2 regions of the Nocardiopsis sp. NPDC055879 genome follow, and region 1 is predicted to be linked to the other one. Evidence: riboswitches for the same ligand, from Rfam matches in the RefSeq annotation. Region 1 holds a riboswitch; the other holds the start of a gene.
The links. A riboswitch is a leader RNA that binds a small molecule or an ion and turns the genes downstream of it on or off. The one in region 1 is predicted to bind glycine.

Region 1 (7,799 bases):
AGGGTGCCGATTTCGCCCTCGGGTCCTGATCCGACGGGGGAGCAGGGACGAGCGCCCAGCCGGCATGACGACTCGTGGGACGGAGACGCTGTGAAGCACATGGAGGTCGTCGGCGTCCGGGTTGAGATGCCTTCGAACCAACCGATTGTCCTGCTCAAGGAATCCGAGGGTGACCGCTACCTGCCGATCTGGATCGGCGGGGTGGAGGCCACCGCCATCGCCTTGGCCCAACAGGGGGTCGCGCCCGCCCGACCTCTCACGCACGACCTGTTTCGGGACGTGCTCGACGCCCTGGAGACCGGCCTGGAAACGGTACGGATCACGGGGCTGAGCGATGGCATCTTCTACGCCGAACTGGTCTTCAGCAATGGTGTCGAGGTCAGTGCACGACCCTCCGACTCCATTGCCCTGGCCCTGCGGACCGGAACCCCGATCTACGCGCACGAGGACGTGATCGACGAGGCGGGGATGCCGATACCCGACGAGCAGGAGGACCAGGTCGAGGCGTTCCGGGAGTTCCTGGACAACATCTCGCCCGAGGACTTCGGTCGACGCAGTACCTGAGAGATCGCAAGGGCGGGGCCCGCGCACGGCGTGGGCCCCTCTTCCTTGCCCGAGCGGGCCCATCGGCCCATGAGGCCGAGGACACGGCTGTGACCTGCGACTTCATTATCGGGGTCAGTGGTAGATTGGGATGAGGGAATGGACGCGGCGACCACAACCGAAAAGGCCCGGTCTCCTCGGGGCATCGGACGTACGGGTGGGTCGGAGCCGTCACCGCGCGTACTTGGCGACGCGCCGGGCGGCTTCGTTGACGCTGCCTTGGCGTCGCCCTACCGTCAGTGCTGTGGAACCTGCGGCGCGCCCATTCCCTGAGTGGACCTTCCCCTGTCGATGCCGCCGTGGGACGAGAAGCCGGAGGTCGGCGTGGCGGTAGCGAGCGGCAAGCGGGATCCCCATGACAGGCGGTCTGCGCTGCGGCTAGCGGGGCAGCAGGGCCTACTGTGCGAAGAGGACGTGATGGCGCTGCCTATGGACGTCGGGTATCGGGGCCCAGCGGCGTGTACGGCCGCCGGGATCACCTATCGACAGCTCGACTACTGGGCCAGAACCGGCCTGGTGGAGCCGAGCGTGCGCACAGGAGCCGAAAACGCCCCGCTGTACAGTCTTCCGGACATCCTGATGCTGAAGGTGGCCAAGCGTCTCCTGGACACCGGGATCTCCCTGCAGCAGATCCGCACGGCCGTCGACCACCTGCGCGGCCGTCCCGCCGGGGAGTTGGCCCGCATCACCCTGATGAGCGACGGTGTGAGCGTCTACGAGTGCACCTCCCCCGACGAGGTCGTCGACCTCATGCAGCGGGGCCAGGGCATGTTCGGGTTGGCGTTGGCGAACGTGGCCCGTGAGCTGGAGGAGGCGCTGGGGGTCGTCCCGGCCGAGGCCCGTTCCGACCTTCCCACCCCGGACCCCCGACCCGTCGACGAACTGGCCCGTCGGCGACGTGAACGCCGTACCGGTTGAGAGCGGTACGAAGGTGTGCCCTGGCTCCTCGTTCCGGAGTCCGATCGAGTACCTTCGTAACCACAACAGGGGTGAAAACCGACATTTCTCCCTGCTTGGATACATGTACAGAGCGTCAGCAGGCTTTTGATATCGCGCGGGAGAGACCCCGACGCTACGGGGCGCCGACGGGGCAATACTCCCCAGTAACCTCTCAGGCACCATGGACCGCGCGAAGGAGGCCGCTCTGGAGCCGGCATCGTCGTGCCCGGTGACAGAGGGGGAGACCGTGAGGAACACCGCCGATCGAATCGGCCCTGTCACCAGGAGGTCTCCGTGACTGACCCGTCGAACGCCTCGACCATGGGCGCACCCGCCCGGGTCTTCGCCGACCGGCACATCGGCCCCACGCCCACCGAGACGGCGGAGATGCTCAAGACCGTGGGCTACGGCTCCACGACCGAGCTCATGAGCGCCGCCGTGCCCGAGTCCATCCTCACCGGCCCCGGGCAGAGCGCCCCGCTGGCCCTGCCCGAGGCCGCGGGAGAGGCCGAGGCCCTGGCCGAGCTGCGGGAGTTGGCCGGTCGCAACCGCCCCCACACCACACTCATCGGCCTGGGCTACTACGACACGCTCACCCCGCCGGTCATCCTGCGCAACATCATGGAGAACCCGGCCTGGTACACCGCGTACACGCCCTACCAACCGGAGATCTCCCAAGGCCGGTTGGAGGCCCTCCTCAACTTCCAGACCGCGGTCTCGGACCTGACCGGTCTGCCCATCACCGGCGCCTCGCTGTTGGACGAGGCGACCGCCGCGGCCGAGGCCATGACCCTGGCCCGACGCGCCTCCAAGGTCAAGAGCGACGTCTTCGTCGTGGACGCCGACGTCTTCCCGCAGACCCTGCAGGTGTTGCGCACCCGCGCCGAGCCCCTGGACATCGAGGTCGTCGTCGCCGACCTGACCAAGGGCCTGCCCGAGGGCGAGGCCTTCGGAGTCCTGGTCCAGTACCCGGCCTCCAGCGGTGTGGTCCGCGACCCGAGCGCGGTCATCGAGCAGGCGCACGAGCGCGGCGCGCTGGCCGTGGTCGCCGCCGACATCCTCGCCCTGACCCTGCTGCGCAGCCCCGGTGAACTGGGCGCGGACATCGCGGTGGGTTCCACCCAGCGCTTCGGTGTGCCGCTCGGCTTCGGCGGCCCGCACGCCGGTTACATGTCCGTGGGCGAGAAGCTGCGCCGGCAGCTGCCCGGTCGTCTGGTCGGGGTGTCCGTCGACAACGTCGGCAGACCCGCCTACCGTCTGGCCCTGCAGACCCGTGAACAGCACATTCGTCGGGAGAAGGCCACCAGCAACATCTGCACCGCCCAGGTACTGCTGGCGATCATGGCCGGCATGTACGCCGTCTACCATGGCCCCGACGGGCTGCGGGCCATCGCCCGTCAGGTGCACACCCGCACCGCGTCCCTGGCCGACGCGCTCACCAAGCGCGGCTTCGAGGTCGTCCACGGCGCGTACTTCGACACCCTGCGCGTGCGCGTGCCCAGCGCCGACCGCGTCGTGGAGCGGGCACTGGAGTCCGGCGTCAACCTGCTCGCCACCGACCAGCACACGGTCGGTCTGAGCGTGGACGAGACCACCGGCGTGGACACCCTGGGCAAGGTCCTGGCCGCCTTCGGCGAGGCCGACCGTGGTGCCGAGCGCGGCCCGGTGACGGTGGACGAGTCCGCCGACCGCCTGCCCGCGGACCTGACGCGCGGCGTCGACTACCTCACCCACGAGGTCTTCAACACCCACCGCAGTGAGACCTCGTTGCTGCGTTACATGCGCCGTCTGGCCGACCGGGACCTGGCGCTGGACCGCACGATGATCCCGCTGGGCTCGTGCACCATGAAGCTCAACGCCACCGCCGAGATGGAGCCCATCACCTGGCCCGAGTTCGCCGGGCTGCACCCGTTCGCCCCGATGGACCAGGCGGCCGGCAGCGTGGCGCTCATCCGCGACCTGGAGGCCTGGCTGGTCGAGGTCACCGGCTACGACGCGGTGTCCCTACAGCCCAACGCCGGTTCCCAAGGTGAGCTCGCCGGCCTGCTCGCCATCCGCGGCTACCACCGCTCGCGCGGGCAGGCCCACCGGGACGTGTGCCTGATCCCCAGTTCGGCGCACGGCACCAACGCCGCCAGCGCCGTCATGGCGGGCATGCGTGTGTCCGTGGTGGCCTGTGACGACGACGGCAACGTCGACCTGGACGACCTGCGCGCCAAGACCGACAAGCACCGCGAGGAGCTGGCGGCCATCATGGTCACCTACCCCTCCACCGCGGGTGTGTACGAGGACACCATCACCGAGGTGTGCCGCCTGGTGCACGAGGCCGGAGGCCAGGTCTACGTCGACGGGGCCAACCTGAACGCCCTGGTGGGTTGGGCCAAGCCGGGCGAGTTCGGCGCCGACGTCAGCCACCTGAACCTGCACAAGACCTTCTGCATCCCGCACGGCGGCGGCGGCCCGGGCGTGGGTCCGGTCGCGGTTCGTTCGCACCTGGCGGGCTTCCTGCCCAACCACCCGGGCCAGCCGGAGGCCGGCCCGCACACCGGGGTCGGTCCCGTCTCGGCGGCGCCGTTCGGTTCGGCGGGCATCCTGCCGATCTCCTGGGCGTACGTGCGCATGATGGGGGAGAAGGGGCTGCGTTCGGCCACCGAGACCGCGGTGCTCTCGGCCAACTACATCGCCAAGCGCCTGGAGCCCTACTACCCGGTCCTGTACACCGGTGCGGGCGGACTGGTGGCGCATGAGTGCATCATCGACATCCGTCCGTTGCAGAAGACCAGTGGCATCAGCAACGAGGACGTCGCCAAGCGGCTGATGGACTACGGCTTCCACGCGCCGACCATGTCCTTCCCGGTCAACGGCACGCTCATGGTGGAGCCGACCGAGAGCGAGAATCTCGCCGAGTTGGAGCGGTTCATCCAGGCGATGATCGCCATCCGCGGTGAGATCGATAAGGTGGCCAAGGGGGAGTGGGGCGCCGAGGACAACCCGCTGTGGGGCGCTCCGCACACCGCGGAGGCGCTGACCGCCGACGAGTGGGGCCGCGGCTACACGCGCTCCGAAGCCGCCTACCCGCTGCCGTCGCTGCGCCAGGACAAGTACTGGCCGCCGGTCGGTCGGATCGACCAGGCCTACGGTGACCGCAACCTGGTCTGCTCCTGCCCGCCGCCGGAGGCCTTCGAGCTCTGAGGGTGGTGAGCGGGGTGTCGGCTTCGGTCGGCGCTCCGCTCTTTTCGGACCATAGCGAATCTACAACGTAAAGGCATCGCTTCGGGTGGGGCGACACGCGACATCCACTACCAGGGCGCAGCTCTCGTCATCGACCGGCAGGTTAGAGTTACGGCGAGCAGAACACTCGCGCCGCCCACCGCGTGATCCTCGCCCCCACGGAAAGTCGCACACCATGACCACGACGTCCGGATCTTCCGCACGCCCTGGACCCTCGGACCCGCAGCCCCAGGCCATCGACCCCGAAGACGTCGAGGACACCGGAACCGGTGGCGGGGACGCCGCCGACCTGTGCGATCGGGCCCGCGACCTGGCCGAGAACGGGCACCTCAAACGCGCCGCCAAGCTCTACCAGCAGGCGGTCACGGCCGACCCGCATCCCAGGGTGCGGGCACGGGCCCTGTTGGGGCTGGCCGTGGTCCAAGACCAGCGCGGCGACCTGGCCGCCGCGCGTGAGGCCGCCCGTCGGGCGCTGTCCACCGGGGACGCGCGTTACGCGCCACGAGCCGCCTACCACCTGGCGCTGTCCCTGGAGCAGGAGGGCTCGCACGGTGAGGCCGCCCGGGTGTGGGAACGGCTGCTGGGATCGGGTGGCGCGGCCTACGGCGCGGTGGCCCGCTACGGGTTGGCGCGAGAGGCCGAAACGCGGGGTGAGCACACCGAGGCGGAGGAGCACTGGGAGGCCGCGCTGGAACTGCCGCCCGAAGGCGAACCGATGAGCCGTCTGCACGCCACCACGGTCCAGGACGCCGCCAGGGACCTGGCGGGGCGCCTGTTGGACCGAGGACAGGTGGAGGGCGCCTCCGTGGCGGTCGAGCGCGGTCTGGCGGTGGGAGACGACCCGGGTCTGCGCCTGTTGCGCGCCGCCACCCACCTGGAGCGGGCCATCTCCGACGTCGCCGGGGTCGCCGAGCCGGGCACCGCCGACGAGGGGGCGCACCCGCGGGCGCGCACCTCGGGCGCCGCGGTGGAGCTTCTGGCCGGTCTGTTGGTCCTGCGGGGCGAACCGGACGAGGCGGCCCGGGCCTGGCGTACCGGGTTGGAGAGCCGGGACACGGAGACCGCCGAAGAAGTGCGGTGGCGGCTGCGCCGCTCCTTCGCCCAAGCCGGGGACGAGGACGGTGAGGAGACGCCCGAACCCTGGTGGGAGGGGTACCTGGAGGAGGCCGTGGCGACCTCCAGCGCGTCCGTGCTCGCCGGGGAGCTCTTCGCGACGGTGACTCAGATGCACGCCCTGTTGGCGGTGCCGGTGGTGGAGGGCGAGTCACGCCCGGCCGCGCTGCGCGCCGCCATGGAGCAGGCCCTGCGAGCCCCGAGCGAACTGGTGTGGGGCCCGGACGTTCACGCGGACTTCCGGCGTCGGCTCGCGGAGGCGATGGGGGAGGACGTGCTCCCCCAGGGTTGGCCGGACGGTCCCTGACCGGTTCGCGCACACGTCACCGCCCGGGATTTCGCGGTTCCCGGGCGGGAGAGGTCGAGGGATCAGGGGATCGGACATTCGGTGGGGGCCACGAGGTCGGTGGAAATCGTGGCCGGGTGCCGGTCGAGGACCGGTGGTCGGTCGCTTCAGGCCGCGGCGCGGGGGCGGTGCGGGGCCACGACCGCCCCGTCGGGGAGGAGTTCACCGGTGTCGTCGAAGAGGACGACGCCGTTGCAGAGCAGACTCCATCCCTGTTCGGGGTGGCTGGAGACGACGCGGGCCGCCTCGCGGTCGGTTTCCTCGGCGGTGGGACAGGAAGGCTTGTGGCTGCACATGGATGGACCCTTTCGGTCGTGTGCCGGTTGAGGCCAACAGTAGTGGCTGACATCACATGATGTTGTCGTTTCAGGCCGATGACAAAGGTGCCGCTCTGCTGTTGTTCGCTCTCAACAGGTGAGACTCCCGCCCCGGCGAGCAGGTTCTCCCCGAAATGTCGTGGGCGTGTCCGAACCCGGACACGCCCACGGGGAATCAGTAACCGCCGCGTGTGCGTCGGGCGGCCGGACGACTGCGCATCCCCGCACCCGCCAGACCACCGCGCTGGAAGGCCCGGACCAGTTCGCCACCGAGGTTGACCCCGGCGCCCAGCGCGAGCGCCACCGTGATGGCCTCGGCGAGACTGAGCATCCCCGCCACGGCCGTGCCCTGGGTCATCTCGATCAGGCCCCGGTAGAGGATGCTGCCCGGCAGTAGTGGGGCGATCGAGGGGATCAGGTAGGGCAGGACCGGTCGTCTGGTGCGACGGGCCAGCCAGTGCCCGACCACGCCCACGGCGACCGCGCCCACCACGGTGCCCACCACCGGGGGAACGTCCACCAGTGAACGCAGCCCCGCGTAGGTCACCCAGATCATGACGCCCATGACGCCGATGCTGGGGAGCATCCTGGGTGGTACCGCCAGTGAGATGGCGAAGGCCATGGCGATGCCGGCGGCGCCCACCAGCACCGCGACGTCCAGGGTGGTGCCCGCCGCCGGCAGGTTCTCCAGGTCCATGTTCACGCCCAGACGCACCGCCGTGTAGGCCACCGCGCCCACACCCGAGACGATCGCGCCCAGCGTGAAGAAGGTCTCCAACAGGCGTGCCGCGGCGGAGACGTAACTGCCGCTGATGCCGTCCTGGAGACTGGAGACCAGGGGACGACCGGGCAACAGCGCCATGATGTTACCGGTGATGATGGCGCCCGCCTGGAGGCCGAGGTCGAGTGAGGTGCTCACCCACAACAGGCCCACGCCGATGGAGGCGGCCACGGTGGCGGCGGCGACCATCTGGTAGAACTCCGCCACACCGCGGTTGGCGAGGAACACCGATGTGCGGTCGCCCAGCACGGTGGCCATGAACGCCACGGTGGCCACTATCAGACCACCGCCCACCATGAGGCTGGCGCTGGAGGCGATGAGTCCGAAGCCCACCGCGATCAACCAGTTCGGGTAGGGCATGGGGGCTCGCCGGATCTGCTCCAGCCTGGCCGCGGCGTCCTCCAGCTCCAACAGCCCGAGGGCGGCCTGCTGGACCAGGGTGTGCAGCTCGTTGACGCGGAAGTAGTCG
Region 2 (7,799 bases), on a different contig from region 1:
GGCACCGAGACCCGCCACACCTACCGGCGGTTGTCCGAGCGCTCCGACCAGGTCGCCAACTGGCTGCTCTCGCAGGGGGTCCACCCCGGCGACCGGATCATGGTGGCCTTGGGCGACCAGGTCGAACTGTGGGAGATCACGCTGGCCGCGATCAAGCTGGGAGCGGTGGTCTGTCCCACCTCGCCGGCGCTCGCGGAGGGCGACCTGGTGGATCGGCTGGACCGAGGCGAGATCTCGCACGTGGTCTGCTCTCCCACCGAGACCGAACGCTTCGACCCGTTGAGGGGTCACTGGACGCGGATCTGCGTGGGCTACATGGACGGCTGGCTCAGCTACCCCGACTCCGAACACGCCGGGCTGGAATTCCAGCAGCCCAGACCCACCGCCGCCGGCGATCCCCTGCTGATGTACTTCACCTCGGGGACCGCCACCGCGCCAAAACCGGTCACCCACACTCAGAGTTCCTATCCCATCGGGCACCTGTCCACCATGTACTGGCAGGGGGTCCGGCCGGGGGACATCCACCTCAACGTGTCCGCGCCCGGGTGGGCCAAGCACGCCTTCGGCAGCTTCTTCGGCCCGTGGAACGCGGAGGCGACCGTGCTCGTGGTCAAGCAGGCCGCGTTCGATTCCGAGAGATTCCTCGACGCGCTGGTGCGGCGCGGGGTGGACACCCTGTGCGCTCCGCCCACGGTGTGGCGGATGCTGGCCCAGGCCGACCCCGGGGCGTATCGGGTGAACCTGCGCGAGGCCGTGGCCACGGGTGAACCGCTCGATCCCGAGGTGATCCACCGCTTCCAGGAGGCGTGGGGGATCACCGTGCGCGACGGGTTCGGGCAGACCGAGACGACCATGCTCATCGGCAACGGCCCCGGACAGCCGGTGGTCACCGGTTCCATGGGCCGCGCGCTGCCCGGATACGACATCTCGATCATCGACCCGACCACCGAGGAACCCTCCGACACCGGCGAGATCTGTGTGGACCTGGGCAACGCCCCCGTGGGCGCGATGCGCGGTTACTCCGACGATCCCGAACGCACCCGCCGGAGCACCCGCACGGGCCGGTACCGCACCGGGGACATCGCCTCCGTGGATTCTCGCGGTCACATTACCTATATCGGCCGAATCGACGACGTGTTCAAGGCCTCGGATTACCGCATCTCACCATTCGAGCTGGAAAGCGTTCTGGTCGAACACGAATACGTGGCGGAGGTGGCCGTGGTGCCCTCCCCCGATCCCCTGCGACTGGCGGTGGTCAAGGCGTACGTGACCACGGTCGACGGGGTGGCACCCGACTCCGAGAGCGCGCGGGCCATCCTGCAGTACGCGCGCGATCGACTCTCACCGCACAAGCGGGTCCGCCGCCTGGAGTTCGGAGTCCTGCCCAAGACCCACTCGGGTAAGATCCGACGGGTGCACCTGCGCCGGGCCGAGTCCGAACGCGGCACGGTCACCGACGGCACACGCAACCCACGTGAGTTCTGGGAGGAGGACCTCCCCGGGTTGAAGGAATGATCCCTCCCCACCCGCGAGGTTCCGAATAATCGCACCCGCGCCTTTTCGTCTCAGAACATGAGACGGAGTTCGGGCAATTGCGCAAATGTGTCCTTTCCCATCCCCGCGAACCGGTGGAATGACTCACGTCACCACGCCGGCACCGATGTGCCGCGCTACGGTTTCAGTACCGCAACAAAACGACCGGACGGGAACAGGGAAACGATGACGAGCACCAATGACACACGGGTGGCGAGTTACAAGCCGCTCATCGCGCCCCGGGACCTGCTCGCGGAACTTCCGCTCGGCGACGAGAGCACCGCCTTGGTCGAGAGCTCGCGCGCCGAGGTCAAGCGCGTCCTGGACGGGGAGGACGACCGTCTGCTGGTCGTCGTCGGCCCGTGTTCGGTGCACGACACCGAGTCCGCCATGGACTACGCGAACCGCCTGGCCGAGCTGGTGCCGTCGATCAGCGCGGACCTGTGCGTGGTCATGCGCGTGTACTTCGAGAAGCCCCGCACGACCGTGGGTTGGAAGGGTCTGATCAACGACCCGGGGCTGGACGACACCTACGACGTGCACCGTGGTCTGCGCACCGCCCGCAAGCTCCTGTTGGACATCAACGCGCTGGGGCTGCCCGCCGGGACCGAGTTCCTCGACCCGATCACCCCGCAGTACATCGCCGACGTGGTGTCCTGGGGCGCCATCGGCGCCCGCACCACCGAGAGCCAGGTGCACCGTCAGTTGAGCAGCGGTCTGAGCACCCCCGTCGGGTTCAAGAACGGCACCGACGGTGACGTGCAGGTCGCAGTGGACGCCGTGGGCGCGGCCTCCGCTTCGCACACCTTCTTCGGTGTGGACCCCAGCGGTGCCGGTTCGGTCGTGGAGACCCAGGGCAACCCGGACTGCCACGTCATCCTGCGCGGCGGACGTAGCGGCCCCAACCACGACCCGGCCTCGGTGGGCGCCGCCCTAGAGGTCATCGGCGGGGCCGGTCTGCCTCCGCGGCTGATGATCGACGCCAGCCACGCCAACAGCGGCAAGGACCACGTCCGCCAGGTGGGTGTGGCCCAGGAGATCGCCGACCAGGTCGCCGAGGGCCAGAAGGGGATCATCGGCGTGATGCTGGAGAGCTTCATCGAGGAGGGCGCCCAGAAGCTCGGGGACCCGGCCGCGCTGACCTACGGCCAGTCCATCACCGACAAGTGCATGGGCTGGGAGACCACCGAGGGTGTGCTGACCAACCTCGCCGAGGCCGTGCGCCGGCGCCGCAAGAACGCCGCCTGACCCTCGTCCCCCACGACGTGGAAGGGGGCTCGACACGGAACATCCGTGCCGAGCCCCCTTTCCGCGTCCACGGGACCGTTCAGGCACCCGCGGCGCTCGGCGGGAGCACGTCGAGTTCCACCAGGAAGTCGCGTCCCAGCGACTCGCGCAGCCCGGGGTCGGTGTCCTCGTCCAGACGCAACGCGAACGTGTGCAGGTCATCCCCGTTCTCCACCCAACCGACCCACCAGCCCGGCACCGAATCGGCCTCCGCGCCGAGACCGGTCCGCCCGTACAGGGCGTAGTCGCCGCCGCGTTCGATCTCCAGCATCTCCCGCAGTGCCTCCTGGTGCTCCACCTCCACCGGCAGGTCGGCGCGGGCCAGCGCCGCCAGGAACGTGGTCTGCTCCACCGCGGTGATCTCCAGCGGACCGTCCACCCAGAACCGGCCCGGTTCGCCGTCCTCGCCCACCTTGCGGTTGCCGTAGTCGAAACGGTCCACCCAGGTGGACATCCGGTCGTGACCGATGCGTTCGGCGACCTCCTGGTGCAACGACACGTCGGGGGTGGGCAGGGATTCGCGCAGACTCAGCTCGTCCTCGCCCCCGTCGGAGACCACCTCGTCGAGGTCGGACACCACACCCGTCTCCAGGGCGATGAGCGTGTTCGGGAGCTTGAACGTGGACGCCGGAACCACCCGTTCGCGGGCCTGCTCGGCGCCCACCACGGTCACGGAACCCTCCCGCACGTCGTGGAGCACGAAGGTGCCCTCCACCCCCGCCTCGTCCAGCAGCGAAGCGAGCTCGGGGCGCTCCACCGCCTCCAGGTCACCGAACGCGATCGGGGTGCCGCTCTGGTCCGGCCGAGCAGGCCGGTCCGCCTCGGGTTCGGCCCCACCACCCGAGCACGCGACGCCCGCCACGAGGGTGAGAACGGAACCGGTGGCGGCCAGGGCGAAGCGGACCGTCCTGGGAGAACGGATGGGAACGGTGTCGGTACGCACTCGGCTCCTCCAGCGGTGTTCGAGGGAACGTCCGATCCCAAGCTAGGTCATGATCCCGTTCCGGTCCCCCACCTTCCGAAGAGTCGATCCACAACCCGTCGGCCACTCTTGGGAGCCCTGTGTCGCCGCTGCTAGGCTGAACCCGTTGCTGACCCCGTACGGGAGAGCGCCCACGTAACCAACGCGGGCCGCCGAAGGAGCAATCCCTCCCCACAGACAACCTCTCAGGCACACGGACCGTACGGGCGAGACCACTCTGGAAAGCAGGGACGACGTTCCCTCGCCGAAGGTGCAAGCCACACCACATGCGTGGCGAAGCTCTCAGGCACCCATGACAGAGGGGGAGGATGGCAACGCCTCAACGCAACAATCGACGCCCATCCTCTCGGGAGTGCCCATGTCAGAGTCCACCTCCACGCCCCGTCTGACGGCGTTGCACAAGACCCACGAAGAGGCCGGGGCCACCCTCGTCGACTTCGCCGGCTGGCTCATGCCGCTGCGCTACGGCAGCGAGACCGCCGAACACACCGCGGTCCGCGAGGCCGCCGGGCTCTTCGACCTCTCCCACATGGGTGAGATCCGTCTGAGCGGCCCGCAGGCCGACCAGGCCCTCGACAACGCCCTGGCCGGCCACCTGTCCAAGCTCAAGGTCGGCCGCGCCCGCTACACCATGCTCACCGCCGAGGACGGCGGCGTCCTCGACGACCTCATCGTGTATCGCCTGGCCGAGGAGGAGTTCCTCGTCGTGGCCAACGCGATCAACGTCCCGGTGGTCGCCTCCGCCCTGGCCGAGCGCGCCGTCGGATTCGACGTCGAGGTCGTCGACGAGTCCGCGGACTACTCCCTCATCGCCCTGCAGGGCCCCAAGGCCGTCGAGATCCTCGCCCCGCTCACCGACGCGAACCTGGACGAGATCCGCTACTTCGCCGGCTACTCGCACAGCGTCGCCGGGGTCCCCGTACTGCTGGCCCGCACCGGCTACACCGGCGAGGACGGCTTCGAGATCTTCATCAGGCCCTCCGACAAGGCACCCGAGATCTGGGCCGCCCTCATGGCCGCCGGCGCCGAGCACGGGCTGGTCCCCGCCGGGCTGTCGGCCCGCGACACCCTGCGCCTGGAGGCCGGGATGCCGCTCTACGGCCAGGAACTCACCGCCGCGCTCACCCCCTTCGACGCCGGACTGGGCCGCGTGGTCAAGTTCGAGAAGGGCGACTTCGTAGGCCGCGCCGCCCTTGAGGAGGCATCGCGCACCGCGCGCGCCCGGCGCCTGGTCGGGTTCGTCGCCCGCGGCCGCCGCCCGCTGCGCAAGGGCCAGGACGTCCTGCGCGACGGCGCCGTCGTCGGAACCATCACCAGTGGCGCCCCCTCCCCCACCCTGGGCCGCCCCATCGCCATGGCCTACGTGGACGGCGACCTCGACACCACGACCGGCACGTTCACCGTCGACGTGCGCGGCCGCGGTGAGGAGGTCGACGTGGTCGAACTTCCGTTCTACCAGCGGAAGTCGTAGGAGCGGGGTCCCCTTCGGACCCCCGCAGGACCTGCGCGCGCCACCACCCGGATCCCCACGAGGGACCGGAACGGTCGGGGCGTGACCAGGCGTAGGTCGGGTCGGGCCGGCGCGTCCGACGGGCGCACGGCACACAAAGGACGAGCATCTCCAAGGAGAGTTGAAGTGAGCGTTCCCACGGAGCTGGGTTACACCGCCAAACACGAGTGGGTCGTGATCAAGGACGGGGTGGCCACCGTCGGCATCACCGCGTTCGCGGCCGAGTCGCTGGGCGACATCGTCTTCGTCGAGGCCCCCACCGTCGGGGAAGAGGTCAACACGGACGACCCGGCCGGCGAGGTCGAGTCCACCAAGTCCGTCAGTGAGATCTTCTCGCCGGTCGACGGTGAGGTCACCGAGATCAACGAGGCCCTCGAAGAGGCGCCCGAGACGATCAACTCCGACCCCTACGAGAGCGGTTGGCTGTTCAAGGTCCGGGTGTCCGAGGAACCCACGGACCTGCTCTCCGCCGCGGAGTACACCAAGCTGATCGAAGGCGAGAACTGAAGATGACCAGCGACAACCTGCTCAACCAGACCCTGAGCGAGCTGGACCCCGAGGTCGCCGCGGCGGTCGACGCCGAGCTGGGCCGACAGCGCGACACCCTTGAGATGATCGCCTCGGAGAACTTCGCCCCCCAGGCGGTTCTGGAGGCCCAGGGCACGGTCCTGACCAACAAGTACGCCGAGGGCTACCCGGGCCGCCGGTACTACGGCGGCTGTGAGCACGTCGACGTGATCGAGCAGCTCGCGATCGACCGCGCCAAGGAGCTCTTCGGCGCCGAGCACGTCAACGTGCAGCCGCACTCGGGCGCCCAGGCCAACACCGCGGTGTACTTCGCCCTGCTCAAGCCGGGCGACACCATCCTCGGTCTGGACCTGGCCCACGGTGGTCACCTCACCCACGGCATGCGGATCAACTACTCCGGCAAGATCCTCAACGCCGTGGCCTACCACGTGCGCGACGAGGACGGCACCGTCGACTACGACGAGGTCGCCGCCCTCGCCAAGGAACACCGTCCGAAGATGATCGTCGCGGGCTGGTCCGCCTACCCGCGTCAGCTGGACTTCGAGCGGTTCCGTAAGATCGCCGACGAGGTCGACGCCCTGCTCATGGTCGACATGGCGCACTTCGCCGGTCTGGTCGCGGCCGGACTGCACCCCAACCCGGTGCCGTTCGCCGACGTGGTCACCACCACCACGCACAAGACCCTGGGTGGTCCGCGCGGCGGCATGATCATGACCAAGGCCGAGCTGGCCAAGAAGATCAACTCCGCGGTGTTCCCCGGCATGCAGGGCGGTCCGCTGGAGCACGTGATCGCGGCCAAGGCGGTCTCGTTCAAGGTCGCCGCGAGCGAGGAGTTCGCCGAGCGTCAGCGTCGCACCGTCGCCGGTGCCCGCATCCTCGCCGAGCGCCTGACCCGGCCGGACGCGACCGAGGCGGGCGTCAAGGTCCTCACCGGTGGCACCGACGTCCACCTCGTCCTGGTGGACCTGGTGGACTCGCCGATCAACGGCCAGGATGCCGAGGATCTGCTGCACGAGGTCGGCATCACGGTCAACCGCAACGCGGTGCCCAACGACCCGCGCCCACCGATGGTCACCTCGGGCCTTCGGGTCGGCACCCCGGCCCTGGCCACCCGAGGCTTCGACGAGGACGACTTCCGCGAGGTCGCCGACGTCATCGCCGAGACCCTCAAACCGGAGCGGGACATCGCCGCCCTGCGCGCGCGGGTCGACACCCTGGCCGCCAAGCGACCGCTCTATCCGAACCTGTAGCGGCGTTCCCGCCGTGTGGGCCCGGTCGGGCCCGCACGGCGTCATCCCCCACGGCCCGAACCCTGTGCTCAACGAGGAGGACAGCCATGGCCATCAGCACCTTCGACCTGTTCAAGATCGGTATCGGACCGTCCAGTTCGCACACCGTCGGTCCGATGAAGGCCGCGACGACCTTCGTGTCGAGGTTGGCCGACGACGGTCCACTCGACCGGGTCGCGCACGTGCGAGTCGAGCTGTACGGCTCGCTGGCGCTCACCGGTAAGGGGCACGGCAGCGACACCGCCGTGATCCTGGGACTGATGGGGCACACCCCCGAGGGGGTGGACGTGGACGCGGTCCCCCTGCTCGTCGAAGAGGTCCGCTCCTCCCGGACCCTGCGTCTGGGCGGCCCCGACGGCCCGGTGGTCACGTTCGATCCGGCCGTGGACGTGGACTTCCGTCGCAAGGAGAGCCTGCCCGACCACCCGAACGGGATGCGGTTCGTGGCCCTGGACTCCGTCGGGGTGGAGCTGGCCGCCAAGGTGTACTACTCCGTGGGCGGCGGGTTCGTCGTGGACGAGCGGGCCGCGGGCGCGGACCGGATCAAGGCCGACGACACCGAACTGCCCTACCCCTTCTCCTCCGCCGAGGAACTGCTGGAGCTGTGCGAACGGACCGGCATGTCGATCAGCGCCCTCGTGTTCGCCAACGAGCAGGCGTTCGGACGCAC

Region 2: it holds a riboswitch for glycine, as region 1 does, so the genes downstream of both, gcvT (glycine cleavage system aminomethyltransferase GcvT) here and gcvP (aminomethyl-transferring glycine dehydrogenase) in region 1, are expected to answer to the same signal.

Annotation. Positions count from the first base shown of each region.
Region 1 covers NZ_JBSHCT010000004.1:91,507-99,305, forward strand. Annotated here, with positions in the region: gene ACWGKS_RS05885 (bifunctional nuclease family protein) at 91-564, shown strand; gene ACWGKS_RS05890 (MerR family transcriptional regulator) at 1,033-1,521, shown strand; glycine riboswitch at 1,649-1,741, shown strand; gene gcvP (aminomethyl-transferring glycine dehydrogenase) at 1,864-4,734, shown strand; gene ACWGKS_RS05900 (tetratricopeptide repeat protein) at 4,949-6,193, shown strand; gene ACWGKS_RS05905 (DUF5999 family protein) at 6,340-6,528, opposite strand; gene ACWGKS_RS05910 (threonine/serine exporter family protein) at 6,725-7,799, opposite strand, start outside.
Region 2 covers NZ_JBSHCT010000028.1:19,887-27,685, forward strand. Annotated here, with positions in the region: gene ACWGKS_RS25750 (AMP-binding protein) at 1-1,515, shown strand, start outside; gene ACWGKS_RS25755 (3-deoxy-7-phosphoheptulonate synthase) at 1,720-2,781, shown strand; gene ACWGKS_RS25760 (penicillin-binding transpeptidase domain-containing protein) at 2,861-3,763, opposite strand; glycine riboswitch at 3,913-4,013, shown strand; gene gcvT (glycine cleavage system aminomethyltransferase GcvT) at 4,161-5,273, shown strand; gene gcvH (glycine cleavage system protein GcvH) at 5,439-5,819, shown strand; gene glyA (serine hydroxymethyltransferase) at 5,822-7,090, shown strand; gene ACWGKS_RS25780 (L-serine ammonia-lyase) at 7,177-7,799, shown strand, end outside.